2 regions of the Streptomyces sp. KMM 9044 genome follow, and region 2 is predicted to be linked to the other one. Evidence: riboswitches for the same ligand, from Rfam matches in the RefSeq annotation. Region 2 holds a riboswitch; the other holds the start of a gene.

Region 1 (7,740 bases), 1.5 Mb from region 2:
CTGCTCGGGTACGCCGCCGCCAACGCGGACGCGACGCAGTCCCTGGTCGGTGCCTCGGGGGCGATCTCGGGGGTCCTCGGCGCGTTCCTCTTCCTGTTCCCCCGGGCGCGGGTGACCAGTCTGCTGCCGTTCCTGTTCTTCCTGCCGGTGCGCTTCCCGGCCTGGGTGGTGCTGCCGTTCTGGGCGGCACTGCAGTGGCTGGCGGCAGGACGGGCCTCCGAGGGGCCGGGGGTGGCGTACCTGGCCCACCTGGTGGGTTTCGTGCTGGGCTTCTGCTGGGCGTGGGTGCGGTTCACAGCGAGGACTACAGTGAGAACAGCCCCAGCTCCGGCCCCCGAGGGAGAGAACCAGCAGTGATCACCGCGATCGTCCTCATCAAGACCAGCGTGGACCGGATCCCCGAGATCGCGGAACGGATCGCCGCGCTGGACAGCGTCAGCGAGGTCTTCTCCGTCACCGGCACCTACGACCTGATCGCCATGGTCCGGGTCAGGGAGCACGAGGACCTGGCGGAGGTCATCCCGGGCCGGATCAACAAGATCCCGGGCGTGGAGGGCACGGACACGCACGTGGCGTTCCGTACGTACTCGCAGCACGACCTGGAGGCCGCGTTCGCGATCGGCCTGGACAGCTGAGCGGGCCGGCCCGAGACGCCCGGGTGCCCGGTACAGCGGAGGGGGCCGGGGACGCGCGTACCGGGGCGGGTGACCGGGCTCAGGCGGAGGTGTCCGGCACGCAGCGGCCGTCGACCGTGCGGTAGCTCCGGCGGGCGCCGTCGCGCACGAGCTCGCGGGCGGCGCGGACGAAGCGCTGCACGTGTTCGTCCGGTGTGCCCGCGCCGAAGCTGACGCGGATCGCGTCGAGGGACGTCTCCCCGGGCGCCGTCCCGGGGGCGCCGCACTCGCCCCGGTCCTGTGGCCCGCCGCCGCGCAGGGCGCGCAGCAGCGGGTGGGCGCAGAAGAGTCCGTCCCGTACGCCGATGCCGTACTCGGCGGAGAGGGCCGCGGCGAGGTGGGAGCTGTTCCAGCCGTCGACGACGAAGGAGAGCACGCCGACGCGCGGCGCGCCGTCCCCGAACAGGGACAGGAACCGCACCTCGGGCACGTCCGCGAGCCCGTCCCGTACGGTGCGGATCAGCCGCTCCTCGTGGGCGGCCAGCGCGCCGAACCCGGCCGCGCCGAGCGCCTTGCAGGCCGAGGCGACGGCGTGGGCGCCGATGACGTTGGGCGAGCCGGCCTCGTGGCGGGCGGCGCCCTCGTGCCACTGGACGTCCACTCCCCCGTCCGCGCGCCGGGCGACCCTGCGGCTGGCGCCGCCGCCCGCGAGGTAGGGCTCGGCCCGGCGCAGCCAGTCGACGCGGCCGGCCAGGACGCCGGTGCCGAACGGGGCGTACAGCTTGTGCCCGGAGAAGGCGACCCAGTCGACGTCCAGCTCGCGCAGGCTCACCGCGCGGTGCGGGGCGAGCTGGGCGGCGTCCAGGACGATCCGGGCGCCGTGCGCGTGGGCGGCGGCGGCCAGCTCCCGTACGGGCCACAGCTCGCCGGTGACATTGGAGGCGCCGGTGACGCAGACCAGGGCGGGGCCGTGGGGGTCACGGGCGGCGAGGGCCTGCTCCAGGGCCCGCACGGCCTGCTCCGGGCTGCCCGGGGCGTCGAGGAAGGTGACGCGGGCGCCGCGCCAGGGCAGCAGGGCGGCGTGGTGCTCGGTCTCGAAGACGAAGACCTGGCAGTCGTCCGGGAGCGCGGCGGCGAGCAGGTTGAGCGAGTCGGTGGTGGACCGGGTGAAGACCACCTGGTCCCGCTCGCGGCAGTCGAGGAACCCGGCGACGGTCCTGCGGGCGTTCTCGAACAACTCGGTGGAGAGCTGGGAGAGGTAACCGGCGCCGCGGTGGACGCTGCCGTAGTACGGCACGTACGCGGCCACGTCGTCCCACACCCGCTGGAGCGCCGGGGCGCTGGCGGCGTAGTCGAGCGCGGCGTAGGTGACCTCCCCGCCGGTGACGAGCGGAACGGTGACGTCCCGGCCGAGCACGGGCAGCGGGGCACAGCCGGACGGGGCGACGGCATCGGCGGCGGGAACCGCGGGAACCGCGGGAACCGCGGGAACCACGGGAACCGCGGGAACCACGGGAACCACGGGAACCGCGGGAACCACGGGAACCGCGGGAACCACGGAAAGGGCGGAAAGGGTGGAAAGAGACATGGCCGGACTCCCGTGACAGCAGGCGGAATCACCACGCGAGCGCACACGGCTCGAGCGTGGGAGATGGGGGAGAGGAATCTGCGGAGGCGGGGCTCTGTGGCCTGGAAAGGCCCGTCAGAAGCGCCCTAACGCATTCGCTTGCTCAACGGAAGGCTCCCTCGAACGACCAGGACCCCTGGTGTCTCACTCGATCGAGTGCGAGGGGTCCGCGCTTGCCGCGAGCCCTGCTGCTCACGGCCTGGTCCTCACCCGGGGCACCCCGCCACGGACGGAGGGTTGCCGGACAGCCGGCCGGGGCCTGATGGCTGTCGCTCATGACCTGGTCCCGCATCCTGCCACACGGGCCCGCACCACGCGCAAGGCGCGGTCCGGATCCTGGACGGACCGGACCGCGCCCTCACACCTGCCGTACCGCTCGTACGCGGCTCACGCGTTGCTGACCAGCACCCAGCGCTCCAGAACCCTCCGGGCGGTGCCCGAGTCGATCGACTCGGCGGCCCTGGCCATCCCGGCCCGGATCTGCTCCGCCAGCGTCCCCGTGCCCGGCTCGAGCGCCACCAGCGCCGCCGCCGAGTTCAGCAGCACCGCGTCCCGCACCGGGCCGCGCTCGCCGTCCAGCACCCGCCGGGCGACCTCCGCGTTGTACGAGGCGTCGGCGCCGCGCAGGGCCTCCAGCGGCACGGGCTCGATGCCGGCGTCGCGCGGGTCGAAGCGCTCCTCGGTCACCTTGCCGTCCCGGACCACCCACACGGTCGAGGGGCCGGTGGTGGTCAGCTCGTCGAGACCGTCGTCGCCGCGGAACACCAGCGAGGAGTGGCCGCGTCCGGCGAACACGCCGGCCATGATCGGAGCCATCCTCGGGTCGGCGACCCCGACGGCCTGGGCCCGGACCCGGGCCGGGTTGGCCAGCGGGCCGAGGAAGTTGAACACCGTCCGAATGCCCAGCTGCCCTCGCGCGGCCGCCGCGTGGCGCAGCGCCGGGTGGAACTTCACCGCGAAGCAGAAGGTGATCCCGGCCTCCTCGGCGACCTCGGCGACCCGCTGCGGGGTCAGTTCCAGGTTGACGCCGAGCTTCTCGAGGACGTCGGAGGCGCCGGACGAGGAGGAGGCGGCCCGGTTGCCGTGCTTGACGACCTTCGCCCCGGTGCCGGCGATGACGATGGAGGACATCGTGGAGATGTTCACCGTCTTGGCGCCGTCACCGCCGGTGCCGACGATGTCGACGGTCTCGCCGGGCACCTCGATGCCGATGGCGTGGTCGTACATCGCCCGGACGCAGCCGGTGATCTCCTCGACGGTCTCGCCCTTGGCCCGCAGGGACACGGCGAACCCGGCGATCTGCGCGTCGGTGGCCTCACCCCGCATGATCAGGTCCATCGCCCAGGCGGTGTCGTCGGCGGACAGGTCTCGGCCGTCGAGCAGGCCGTTCAGCAGGGCGGGCCAGGAGCGGCCCGCCGCGGTGTTGCCTCCTGCGGGGGTCACAGCGCTCATCGGCCGCTCCTGGGTCCTCGACGTCTTCGACAGACAGATGGGTCTTCGACAGACGGATGGCTGGGGGTTTCGTCACCACCCTATCGACCCCGGGGCACGGCGAAGGGCCCCCGTCCGGTCCTCGGACGGGGGCCCTTCGCCGTCGTGTGGCGACTTGGCTGCCTGGGAAGGCGGTTGAGGCGGTGCGGCGGTCAGTGGTGGCCGTGGCCGCTCGTGATCTCCTTGTACTCCTCGACGGTCGGCTTCGGAATCTGGGACTCCTCGCCGTAGTAGCCCTTGTTGAGCTTGGCGCGCAGCTTCTCCAGCGGCTTCACCTTGCGCTCGACGCCGTTTTCGTCGACGAGCGGGCCGATCTCGGACGGCCTGTACTGCTCGTGCGCCGTGAGGGTGTGCAGTTGCTCCTGGCTGAGCGGCTCGTGGACCTCGATGAACTCACCGTGCGGCAGGCGCTTGATGATGCCCGACTCGCGACCGTGCAGCACCTTGTCCCGGTCTCGGCGCTGGAGACCGAGACAGATCCGTTTGGTGACGATGAACGCGACGACCGGCCCGACGAAGAAGGCGACGCGCACGAACCAGGTGATCGCGTTGATCGACAGGTTGAAGTGCGTGGCCCACAGGTCGTTGCCACCACCGACGAGGAGCACGAAGTACCAGGTGATCCACGCGACGCCGAAGGCGGTGCGCGTCGGGGCGTTGCGCGGGCGGTCCAGGATGTGGTGCTCGCGCTGGTCGCCGGTGACCCAGGACTCGATGAACGGGTAGACCGCGATGGCCACCAGGACCAGCGGGAAGATCATCAGCGGGACGAACACACCCAGGACGAGCGTGTGACCCCAGAAGTTGATCTCCCAGCCCGGCATCACCCGGATCAGCCCCTCGGAGAAGCCCATGTACCAGTCGGGCTGGGCCCCGGTGGAGACCATGTCCGGCCGGTAGGGGCCGATGTTCCAGATCGGGTTGATCGTCGCGATCGCCGAGACGACGGCCAGCACGCCGAAGACCAGGAAGAAGAAGCCTCCGGCCTTCGCCGTGTACACCGGCAGCAGCGGCATGCCCACGACGTTCTTGTTGGTCTTGCCGGGGCCCGCGAACTGCGTGTGCTTGTGGTAGAAGACCAGGATCAGGTGCGCCACCACGAGGCCGAGCATGATGCCCGGCAACAGCAGGATGTGGACCGAGTAGAACCGGGCGATGAAGTCGTCCCCCGGGAACTCCCCGCCGAACAGGAAGAACGCGAGGTACGTGCCGACGATCGGCACGGACAGGATCGCGCCCTCCATGAAGCGGATACCGGTGCCGGAGAGCAGGTCGTCCGGGAGCGAGTAGCCGGTGAAACCGGTGAACATGCCGAGGACGAAGAGCAGGAAGCCGAACAGCCAGTTGACCTCACGCGGCTTGCGGAACGCGCCGGTGAAGAACACGCGCATCATGTGCACGAACATGCCGGCCAGGAACACCAGCGCGGCCCAGTGGTGGAGCTGGCGGATCAGCAGACCACCGCGGACGTCGAAGCTGATGTCCAGCGTCGACTTGTACGCCTCGCTCATCAGCTGGCCCTGCATCGGGATGTAGCTGCCGTGGTACTCCACCTCGTTCATCGACGGGTGGAAGAACAGCGTCAGGTACACACCCGTGAGGATGATGATGAGGAAGCTGTAGAGGCAGATCTCCCCCAGCATGAACGACCAGTGGTCGGGGAAGATTTTGCGCATGTTGGCCTTGGCAAGGGAGTAGATCCCCAGCCGGCCGTCGGCCCAGTCGGCGACCCGTTCGCCGGCCGGGGCCTTACCGCGGGAGCGGCCCGGCCCGTCGGCGCCGGACGGATTCGTGGTGCTGGTCGTAGTACTCATCCGCGCTCCCAGAATGCAGGACCGACGGGCTCCTCGAAGTCGCCGAGCGCCTCGAGATAGCCCTCGTCGTTCACACCGATGCGCAGCTGCGGCAGGGCGTGACCGGCGGGACCGAAGATGACCCGGGCCCCGTCGGAGAGGTCGAAGGTGGACTGGTGACAGGGGCACAGCGCGTGGTGCGTCTGCTGCTCGTACAGGGAGATCGGGCAGCCGACGTGGGTGCAGATCTTCGAGTACGCGACGATGCCCTCGTGCGACCACTCGAGCTCGCGCTTGTCCTTGATGTCCTCCGGCTGGATACGGACGATCATCAGGGCGGCCTTGGCGATCTCGTTCAGGTACCCGTGCTCGTGCGGGTCCAGGCCCTCGGGCTGGGCGAAGGTCAGCGAGCCCACGATGATGTCGGACGGCCGCATGGGCTCGTTCGTGTTCATGTTGATGAGCAGCTTGCCCTTGGCCCACAGGGTGTGGCGGAGCGAGGTGCCGGGCAGCGGTCCGAGGTCGCGCAGCAGGACCACCCCGGAGAGCGGGACCAGGGCCAGAGCGCCGAACATCGTGTTGCGGATCAGCTTGCGCCGTCCGAGCGCGGACTCCTTCGCGCCCTGGCGGAAGTCGTCCATGACCTGCTCGCGGAGCTCCGGCGGCGCGGAGATCGGGTGCCGCTCGTCGGTGAGCTCGTGGTCCGACATCAGCGTGCGGGCCCAGTGGACCGCGCCGGCACCGATGGCGAACAGGGCGACGCCGAGGGTCATGCCGAGCGCGAAGTTCAGCGCGCTGATGTGACCGAGCGGGAAGATGTAGACGGACTCGTCGACCGGGATCGTCACGAACGAGACGATGAAGCCGACGGTGGCCAGCATCGACAGCGTGAACAGGAGGGCGACCGTACGCTCGGACCGCTTGGCTGCCCGATCGTCGATGTCCTGGACGCGCGGCTCGTGGGGCGGCAGCCCCGGGTCGGCGAACGGGTTCTTCTCGTCCGCGACGCGCACCGTGCCGTGCACGGTGTCCTGCCCTGCGGGCAGCTGCTTCTCTTCGGGAGTCTCTTGGCTACTCATGACTTCCTGGCCTTTGCGGTCCGAGCTGCGACCCAGACGGCGACCGCGATCAGCGCGCCGAGGCCGAAGACCCACGCGAACAGACCCTCGGAGACGGGACCGAGCCCGCCCAGCGACAGACCGCCGGGGCTCACGCTGTCATCGCTGTTGACCGTCTCGAGGTAGGCGATGATGTCCTTCTTGTTCTGCTCCGACAGCGAACCGTCGGGGAAGGAAGGCATGTTCTGCGGGCCGGTCAGCATCGCCTGGTAGATGTGCTTGGGGTCCACGTCCTCGAGGTTCGGGGCGTACTTTCCGTGCGTGAGCGCACCGCCCTTGCCTGTGAAGTTGTGGCACTGCGCGCAGTTGTTGCGGAACAGTTCACCGCCCTTGGCGATGTCGGCGCCCTCGGGGCCGTACTGTTCCTCGGTGGGGACGGCCGGGCCGGCGCCCAGGGAGGCGATGTACGCCGCCAGCTGGTCGATCTCGGCCTGGGTGTAGACGACCTTCTTCTGCGGAAGCTGCGCGGCCTGCGAGGTGGCGGCCGGCATACGGCCGGTGCCCACCTGGAAGTCGACGGCCGCCGCGCCCACGCCCACCAGGCTGGGACCGTCGCTGGTGCCCTGCCCACCGGTGCCGTGGCAGCTGGCACAGCCGACCGCGTAGAGCTTCTTGCCCTCCTCGATGGTGAGGGATTGGGCGGTTTCGTCGGCCTGCGCCTTGCTCGCGGGCGCGAACACGGTGTACAACCCCCCGGTGCATGCCAGCGCGAGGAGCAGGACGACGAGCGCAGCCAACGGGTGGCGTCGTCGTGCGGAGAGCTTTTTCACGGATTACCCCGGTGTCAGGATCTTCTGCGTCGATGCTTCTGGTGGGTGCGCTTCTTCGAGCGCGCGGATTCGGGTCCGCCTACTTGATCATGTAGATCGTGGCGAAGAGACCGATCCAGACGACATCGACGAAATGCCAGTAGTAGGACACGACGATGGCCGCCGTCGCCTGGTCATGGGTGAACCTCCGAGCCGCGTAGGTCCGGCCCAGGACGAGCAGGAAGGCGAAGAGACCGCCCAGCACGTGCAGGCCGTGGAAGCCGGTGGTCAGGTAGAAGACCGAGCCGTAGGGGTCGGAGGAGAGGGACAGGCCCTCGTGCTTGACCA
Region 2 (7,740 bases):
GACCCCCGCGCCCTGGCCCACGACCCGGTCACCGTGAACCGGCTCAGACGCGTCCGCGAGTCCCGCCGCACGCAACGCTGACGGAACGCGGGAGGGCAGAGCCGGCCGGCCCCCACGTCCGCGCGTTCTCGCAGGGCGGAGTGCTGAACGCGGGCCGTTGGCGCCTGGCGGTCGGCATCGGCGGCGGCGTCAGCCGGTCATGTCGGTCCGTGGGGGCAGGGCCCGCGCCAGTGCCTCGAGCAGGTGTACGACCCCCTCGGGACCGTCGACCACCACGTCCGCGCGTTCCCGCAGTTCCGTGACCTCGTCGCTGCCGCTGCACACCAGCAGCCCGGGAACGCCGTCCGAACGGAGCTTGTCGACGGCGGCGTAGGCGGGGAGGTCGCCCAGGTCGTCCCCGGCGTACAGGACGCTCCCGGCGCCGATCCCACGGGCGTACTCCGCCAGGGCGACGCCCTTGTCCATGCCGGGCGGACGCAGCTCCAGGACCATCCGGCCGGGCTCGACGACCAGACCGTGCCGCTGCGCCAGGCCGGTCAGCGGCTCGCGCAGCGCCTCCAGGGCGGCCTGGGGGTCGGCGGTCCTGCGGGTGTGGACGGCCACCGCGCGGCCCTTCTCCTCGGTCCAGGTGCCCTCCGGGGCACCGGCCCGGTCGAGCAGCCCCGGCAGTTCCGCGCGCACGGCGGCGACCCCGGGGTGCGGGGCGGGCGCGGTGACGTCACCGGTGGCGGCGTTCCAGCGCTCGGTGCCGTAGTGGCCGAGGACGACGAGGTGCTCCAGGCCGGGAACGTCCGCGAAGCCACCGTGCCGTACCGCCACCGCGGGCGGCCGGCCGGTGATCACCGCCACGGAGGCCACCTCCGGGGCGAGCGCGGCGAGCGCGCGCACCGCGCCGGGATGGGCACGGGCCTGCTCGGGGTCGGGCACGATCGGCGCGAGCGTCCCGTCGAAGTCGAGCGCGACCAGCGCCTTGCCCGGCCGCGCGAGCAGCGCGTCGAGCCCTTCCCGTCCGGCCCGCGTGGCGGGCACCGGCAGGGTGCCGGAGTCGTCGGAGTGTGTGGCGTTCGGGTCCGTGGAGTCCTTGGAGCTGCCCATACCGTCAACCTATCCACGTCCACCCGCCCCCACGCATGCGTGACCGGCCGTCCAGGAACGCCGAGGGGAGCGGCAGGCTTCAGCTTCCGTCCCGCAGGGCGTTCAGCTGCTCCAGGAACCACTGCTGCGGCGGCAGCGCGGTCGCCGCGTCGGCCAGGCGCTTGGCGCGCTCGGTCCGCTCCTCCGGGCGCATCATGAGTCCCTCGTGCAGGGCCCGCGCCGTGTCGACCACGTCGTACGGGTTGACGGTGATCGCGTCCTCGCCCAGCTCCTCGTACGCGCCCGCCTCCCGGGACAGCACCAGCGCGCAGCCCCCTTCGGACAGGAGCGGGATCTCCTTGGCGACCAGGTTCATCCCGTCCCGGATGGGGTTGACCAGCGCCACGTCGGCCAGCCGGTACGCGGCCAGGGAGCGCGCGAAGTCGTCCTTGACGTGCAGGACGACCGGACGCCAGCCCGGTGTCCCGTACCGCTCGTTGATCTCGTCGGCGACCCGCTGCACCTCGGCCGTGTAGTCGCGGTACACGGCGAGGTCCTGCCGGGAGGGGTAGGCGAAGGCGACGTGCACGACCCGTTCGCGCCACTCGGGGTGGTCGTCGAGGAACTGCCGGTACGCGAGCAGGCCGCGCACGATGTTCTTCGACAGCTCGGTCCGGTCGACCCGGACGACTGCCTTGCGCGCGGTCCCGCCGGGAGCCGTGCCGATCTCCTCGCGGAGCACGGCGATCCGCTCCTCGACGTCCGCCTCGTGCGCCCGGCCGCGCAGGAAGTCCGCGTCGGCGCCCAGTCCGTGCACCCCGATCGTGGTCTCCCCGAGCCCGTCGGCGAACCGCTCGCAGCACGCGGTGAACGCGTCCGCCCAGCGCCGGGTCAGGAAGCCGAGCCGGTCCGCGCCCAGCATCCCGCGCAACACCTGCCCGGCGATGTCGTCGGGCAGCATCCGGAAGTACTCCGGCGGCGCCCACGGCGTGTGCGAGAAGTGACCGATGCGCAGATCGGGACGGAGCTCCCGCAGCAGCCCCGGGACCAGCGTCAGGTGGTAGTCCTGCACCACCACCGCGGCCCCCCGCGCCGCCTCCTCGGCCAGCGCCTCGGCGAACGCCCGGTTGTAGGCCTCGTATGCCGCCCACTGCCGGCGGAACTCCGTGTCGAAGACGGGTTCCAGCGGTGTCTGGTACAGCATGTGGTGCACGAACCACAGCACCGAGTTCGCGATGCCGTTGTACGCGTCGGCGTGCACGTCCGCGGGGATGTCCAGCATCCGTACGCCGTCCTCGCCGACCCCGCGCCGCACGGCCTCGCGGTCGCCGTCGGAGAGCGCCGAGCACACCCACAGCGCGTCCGCGTCGGACCCGATGGCCGACAGCCCGGACACCAGCCCGCCGCCGCCCCGCCTCGCGTGCAGCGAGCCGTCCTCGCCCGCCGTGTACGAAACGGGGCCGCGGTTCGACGCGACCAGCACCCGAGCGTTCCGAGTGTCCTGACCAGCCTGCATGGGAGCCATAAACCTCAACCTAGCCCGCCTTTGAAACGCTCAAACGTACGGATCAGCCGTACACGGACCAGCGGATCGGCCGTATACGACCGGACGCCCCCGGAAAACCAGGTCAAGAGCTGCGGCAGAGGCCGCGGTCCGTCGTGGTCAGGCCACCCGGCGGGACCGGTACTCGGCTATTTCCGTCATCGGGGGGCGCTCCTGGGTGTCCACCGGGTGGGTGCGGGGCTCGAAGCCGGTGCCGGTGCGTTCGAACTGGGTGAGAGCGGGGTGCAGGAGGTGGCTGCGGGCCAGCCGGAGATGGGCGGTGCGGTAGATCGCGGCGGCCATGCGGCCGAGGGCCCGGCCGTCCTGGTGACGGTGTCTGCGCACGCCGACGTCGACCTGCGCGAGGGCGTCCAGGCCCACCAGGTGCAGGGAATCGACCAGCATGCCCAGCTCGACGCCGTAGCCGACGGGGAAGGGCAGCCGCTCCAGGAGCGAGCGGCGGGCCGCGTACTCGCCGCTCAGCGGCTGCACGAAGCCGGCCAGCCGCGGCCAGTGCAGGTTGAGCAGCGGGCGCGCCATCAGTTCGGTGACCCGGCCGCCCTGGCCGGCGGCGTCGCCCAGGGGCCGGTCGTACATGGCCTTCACCAGTTGCACGTCCGGTTCCGTGAGCAGGGGGCCGACGATGCCGGTGACGAAGTCGGCGGAGAACTCCCTGAGGTCCGCGTCGACGAAGCAGACGACGTCCCCCCGGGTGACCAGCAGGGAGCGCCACAGCACCTCGCCCTTGCCGGGCACGGCGGGTATGCGGGGCAGGATCGTGTCCCGGTGCACCACGGTCGCGCCCGCCACCGCGGCCGCCCGGGCCGTGCGGTCGGTCGAGCCGGAGTCCACGACCACGATCTCGTCGACCAGCGGGACCCGCAGCATCAGGTCGTCCCGGATCGTCGTGACGATCTCCCCGACCGTCGCCTCCTCGTTGAGCGCGGGCAGCACCACGCTCACCGTCTGTCCCGTGGCGCGTTTCGCGGCCAGGAGGCGTTGCACCGGTCGGTCGGTCACGGACCAGGAGCGCTGGGCCAGCCAGCGCTCGACTTCTTCCAGCACGGTCAGCGGCTCCTCATCTCTGTGATCCATACACCGGTGATCCATCTCGCGGTTCGGACGCGTACTCTCCACCGTCCTGGCCTTCGGTTACAGTCTTGAACAACGCGGATGACCTTTGCATGCCGGGGTCGTGCCCCCTTCGTCCGCGGCGCGCCACCGCACGACACACAACCGCATACAGCTCATCCAGAGGGGCAGAGGGAAACGGCCCGATGAAGCCCCGGCAACCCTCCAGCCGGTTCTCGTAGATCACCGCCGATCGACGGTCCAGCAGCGTGCCGCGCAGTGGATCGCGCACGTGTCGCCGATCGTTCTCGCGAGGCTCCCGGCTAGGGAAGGTGCCAAATCCGTCTCACGGCGAGATGCGTCGTGAGGAAGATGAGGAGAAAGGGCCTCGCCTCACATGGCTGTGCAGACCGTCACAAGCACCACCGAACCCGCCGGATCCGCCGGGCGCTCCGGTTCGGCCGCACCCTCCGTCGATCTCGGTCCCGCCGCCGCGCTGTCCTGCCGCGAGTGCGGCCACCGCGTACCGCTCGGCCCCGTCTTCGCCTGCGAGGAGTGTTTCGGCCCGCTGGAGATCGCCTACGACTTCTCGGCCTACGACACCGAGGAACTGCGCCGGCGCATCGAGGCGGGTCCCGCGACCATCTGGCGCTACGCGCCCCTGCTGCCCGTCCCCGCCGACGTGGCGACCAAGCCGAACATCAACCCGGGCTGGACCAGGCTCGTCCGGGCCGACAACCTCGCCCGCGAGCTCGGCGTCACCGGTGGCCTGTACGTCAAGGACGACTCCGGCAACCCGACGCACTCCTTCAAGGACCGGGTCGTCGCCCAGGCCCTGGAGGCCGCCCGCGCCTTCGGCTTCACCACCCTCTCCTGCTCCTCCACGGGCAACCTCGCCGGCGCCGTCGGCGCCGCCGCCGCCCGTGCCGGACTGCGCTCCTGCGTGTTCATCCCGCACGACCTGGAGCAGGGCAAGGTCGTCATGGCCGCCGTCTACGGCGGTGAGCTCGTCGGCATCGAGGGCAACTACGACGACGTGAACCGCTTCTGCTCCGAGCTGATCGGCGACCCGGCCGGCGAGGGCTGGGGCTTCGTCAACGTCAACCTGCGGCCCTACTACGCCGAGGGCTCCAAGACCCTCGCGTACGAGATCTGCGAGCAGCTCGGCTGGCGGCTGCCCGACCAGATCGTCGTCCCGATCGCCTCCGGCTCGCAGCTCACGAAGATAGACAAGGGGCTGCGCGAGCTGATCGGGCTCGGCCTCGTCGAGGACAGGCCGTACAAGATCTTCGGCGCCCAGGCCGAGGGCTGCTCGCCGGTGTCGACCGCGTACAAGGCGGGCCACGACGTCGTCCGGCCGCAGAAGCCGAAGACCATCGCCAAGTCGCTCGCCATCGGCAACCCCGCCGACGGCCCGTACGTCCTGGACATCGCGCGCCGCACCGGCGGCGCCGTGGAGGACGTGACGGACGAGCAGGTCGTGGAGGCCATCAGGCTGCTCGCCCGGACCGAGGGCGTCTTCGCGGAGACCGCGGGCGGCGTGACCGTCGGCGTCACGAAGAAGCTGATCGAGAACGGCGACCTGGACCCGTCCCTGACCACTGTCGTCCTCAACACCGGCGACGGCCTCAAGACGCTGGACGCGGTGGCCGACACCGGTCTGACCGCGACCATCCGCCCGAACCTGGACTCCTTCCGAGAGGCTGGCCTCAGCTCATGAGCGTGACCGTTCGCATCCCCACCATCCTGCGCACCTACACCGGCGGCAAGGCCGAGGTCGACGCCCAGGGCGCCACCCTCGGCGACGTCATCGCGGACCTGGAGAAGAACCACACCGGGATCGCCGCCCGCGTCCTCGACGACCAGGGCAAGCTGCGCCGCTTCGTCAACGTCTACGTCAACGACGACGACGTCCGCTTCGAGCAGGGCCTGCAGACCGCGACGCCGGACGGTGCGGGTGTGTCGATCATCCCGGCCGTCGCCGGCGGCTGACGCCAGCCGATCATTACCATCGGTAACTTCCCTTACCGTGCGTTTATCGGACTGCCCCCTCCGTGAGGGAAACGGAGGGGGCAATTCCGTGGGATTGAACGCGATAGGGTTGGGGAAAGCGGTCCCGGCCCCCTTGTCGGGAACCATTAATTCCTGCCGCTCACCCGACTGGATACAGCCAAAGTTCGGGCCCGTCCTGCCGCATTTGCGGGTTTTGTCCGGTGTGACTTGCCCTGAAATCGGACGAATTACCGTCGCATTCCGGACCGGCGGCGTCGATATTTCTCGTCCGACTGACCTGTTGCAGAGGGCAGTTGGGCAGATACATTCAGCCGCGGTCGACGCGTTCCGGCGCACGCCCCCAACCGTTTGGGGAGTGAGGTCTGACCCGGATCCGCGAAGTGCGGATCTGTGCAAGGGCCAGTAATAGGGGAGTTGGGCATGGCTCAGGGCACCGTCAAGTGGTTCAACGCGGAGAAGGGGTACGGCTTCATCGCGGTCGACGGTGGTGCGGATGTTTTCGTCCACTACAGCGCGATCCAGATGGACGGCTACCGCACCCTTGAAGAGGGCCAGCGGGTCGAGTTCGAGATCTCGCAGGGCCAGAAGGGCCCGCAGGCCGACATGGTTCGGGTCACCGCCTGAACGCGCTACCAGCAACCACAAGAATTTTCCTGCCGACGAAGGGCTCGTGCCTCCGGGGTCACCCGGGGTACGGGCCCTTCGCCTTGCCCGCGCCGTCCCTCCGGCTGCCCCGCGCCCCGCGCGCCGCTCCCCGCCGCCTGCCGACCCTCTGCCGGCAGTTCGTCCGATCGTCCGCCCGCCGTCCGTCCCGTCCGGGTGTTCGCGGGTGGCTGAGTCCCCCCGCCGATCCCCGAAGGCGCTTGCACTCGCATGGGTCGAGTGCTAATTATTGCGTTAGCACTCTGAAGGTGAGAGTGACAACGTAGGACCGGGTCGGTGAGGCCCGCAGGCCGGTGGGGCAAGGAACCGCCGGGTCTGTGAGCCGTCCGTCGCGGGCGCGGGCGCGGTCCTGGAGTCATCACCCCCAGTCCTGGAGGGACCACTTCACATGGCCAAGATCATCGCGTTCGACGAGGAGGCGCGGCGCGGCCTCGAGCGCGGCATGAACCAGCTCGCGGACGCCGTCAAGGTGACGCTCGGCCCCAAGGGCCGCAACGTCGTCCTCGAGAAGAAGTGGGGCGCCCCCACGATCACCAACGATGGTGTGTCCATCGCCAAGGAGATCGAGCTCGAGGACCCGTACGAGAAGATCGGCGCCGAGCTGGTCAAGGAAGTCGCCAAGAAGACGGACGACGTCGCCGGTGACGGTACGACCACCGCGACCGTTCTCGCCCAGGCCCTGGTCAAGGAGGGCCTGCGCAACGTAGCCGCCGGCGCCAACCCCATGGCCCTCAAGCGCGGTATCGAGAAGGCCGTCGAGGCCGTCTCCGGTGCCCTGCTGGAGCAGGCGAAGGACGTCGAGACCAAGGAGCAGATCGCCTCCACGGCCTCCATCTCCGCCGCCGACACCCAGATCGGCGAGCTCATCGCCGAGGCGATGGACAAGGTCGGCAAGGAAGGCGTCATCACCGTCGAGGAGTCCCAGACCTTCGGTCTGGAGCTGGAGCTCACCGAGGGTATGCGCTTCGACAAGGGCTACATCTCGGCGTACTTCGCCACCGACATGGAGCGTATGGAGGCGTCGCTCGACGACCCGTACATCCTGATCGCCAACTCCAAGATCGGCAACGTCAAGGACCTGCTGCCGCTCCTGGAGAAGGTCATGCAGTCGGGCAAGCCGCTGCTGATCATCGCCGAGGACGTCGAGGGCGAGGCCCTGTCGACCCTGGTCGTCAACAAGATCCGTGGCACCTTCAAGTCCGTCGCCGTCAAGGCCCCGGGCTTCGGTGACCGCCGCAAGGCCATGCTCGGCGACATCGCCGTCCTCACCGGTGGCGAGGTCATCTCCGAGGAGGTCGGCCTCAAGCTGGAGAACGCCACGGTCGACCTTCTGGGCAGGGCCCGCAAGGTCGTCATCACCAAGGACGAGACCACCA

What was found. Region 2 has a riboswitch for S-adenosylmethionine ahead of thrC (threonine synthase). Riboswitches for the same ligand answer to the same signal wherever they lie in the genome.
Region 1: it holds a riboswitch for S-adenosylmethionine, as region 2 does, so the genes downstream of both, HUV60_RS25130 (aminotransferase class V-fold PLP-dependent enzyme) here and thrC (threonine synthase) in region 2, are expected to answer to the same signal.

What each region holds. Positions count from the first base shown of each region.
Region 1 covers NZ_CP113910.1:5,569,363-5,577,102, reverse strand. Annotated here, with positions in the region: gene HUV60_RS25140 (rhomboid family intramembrane serine protease) at 1-357, shown strand, start outside; gene HUV60_RS25135 (Lrp/AsnC family transcriptional regulator) at 354-635, shown strand; gene HUV60_RS25130 (aminotransferase class V-fold PLP-dependent enzyme) at 715-2,127, opposite strand; SAM riboswitch class IV at 2,406-2,522, opposite strand; gene trpD (anthranilate phosphoribosyltransferase) at 2,629-3,693, opposite strand; gene qcrB (cytochrome bc1 complex cytochrome b subunit) at 3,885-5,546, opposite strand; gene qcrA (cytochrome bc1 complex Rieske iron-sulfur subunit) at 5,543-6,604, opposite strand; gene qcrC (cytochrome bc1 complex diheme cytochrome c subunit) at 6,601-7,413, opposite strand; gene ctaE (aa3-type cytochrome oxidase subunit III) at 7,493-7,740, opposite strand, start outside.
Region 2 covers NZ_CP113910.1:4,114,957-4,122,696, forward strand. Annotated here, with positions in the region: gene HUV60_RS18610 (DUF3263 domain-containing protein) at 1-81, shown strand, start outside; gene otsB (trehalose-phosphatase) at 190-1,095, opposite strand; gene HUV60_RS18620 (alpha,alpha-trehalose-phosphate synthase (UDP-forming)) at 1,175-2,590, opposite strand; gene HUV60_RS18625 (glucosyl-3-phosphoglycerate synthase) at 2,738-3,682, opposite strand; SAM riboswitch class I at 3,862-4,067, shown strand; gene thrC (threonine synthase) at 4,086-5,408, shown strand; gene HUV60_RS18635 (ubiquitin-like small modifier protein 1) at 5,405-5,680, shown strand; gene HUV60_RS18640 (cold-shock protein) at 6,122-6,325, shown strand; gene groL (chaperonin GroEL) at 6,753-7,740, shown strand, end outside.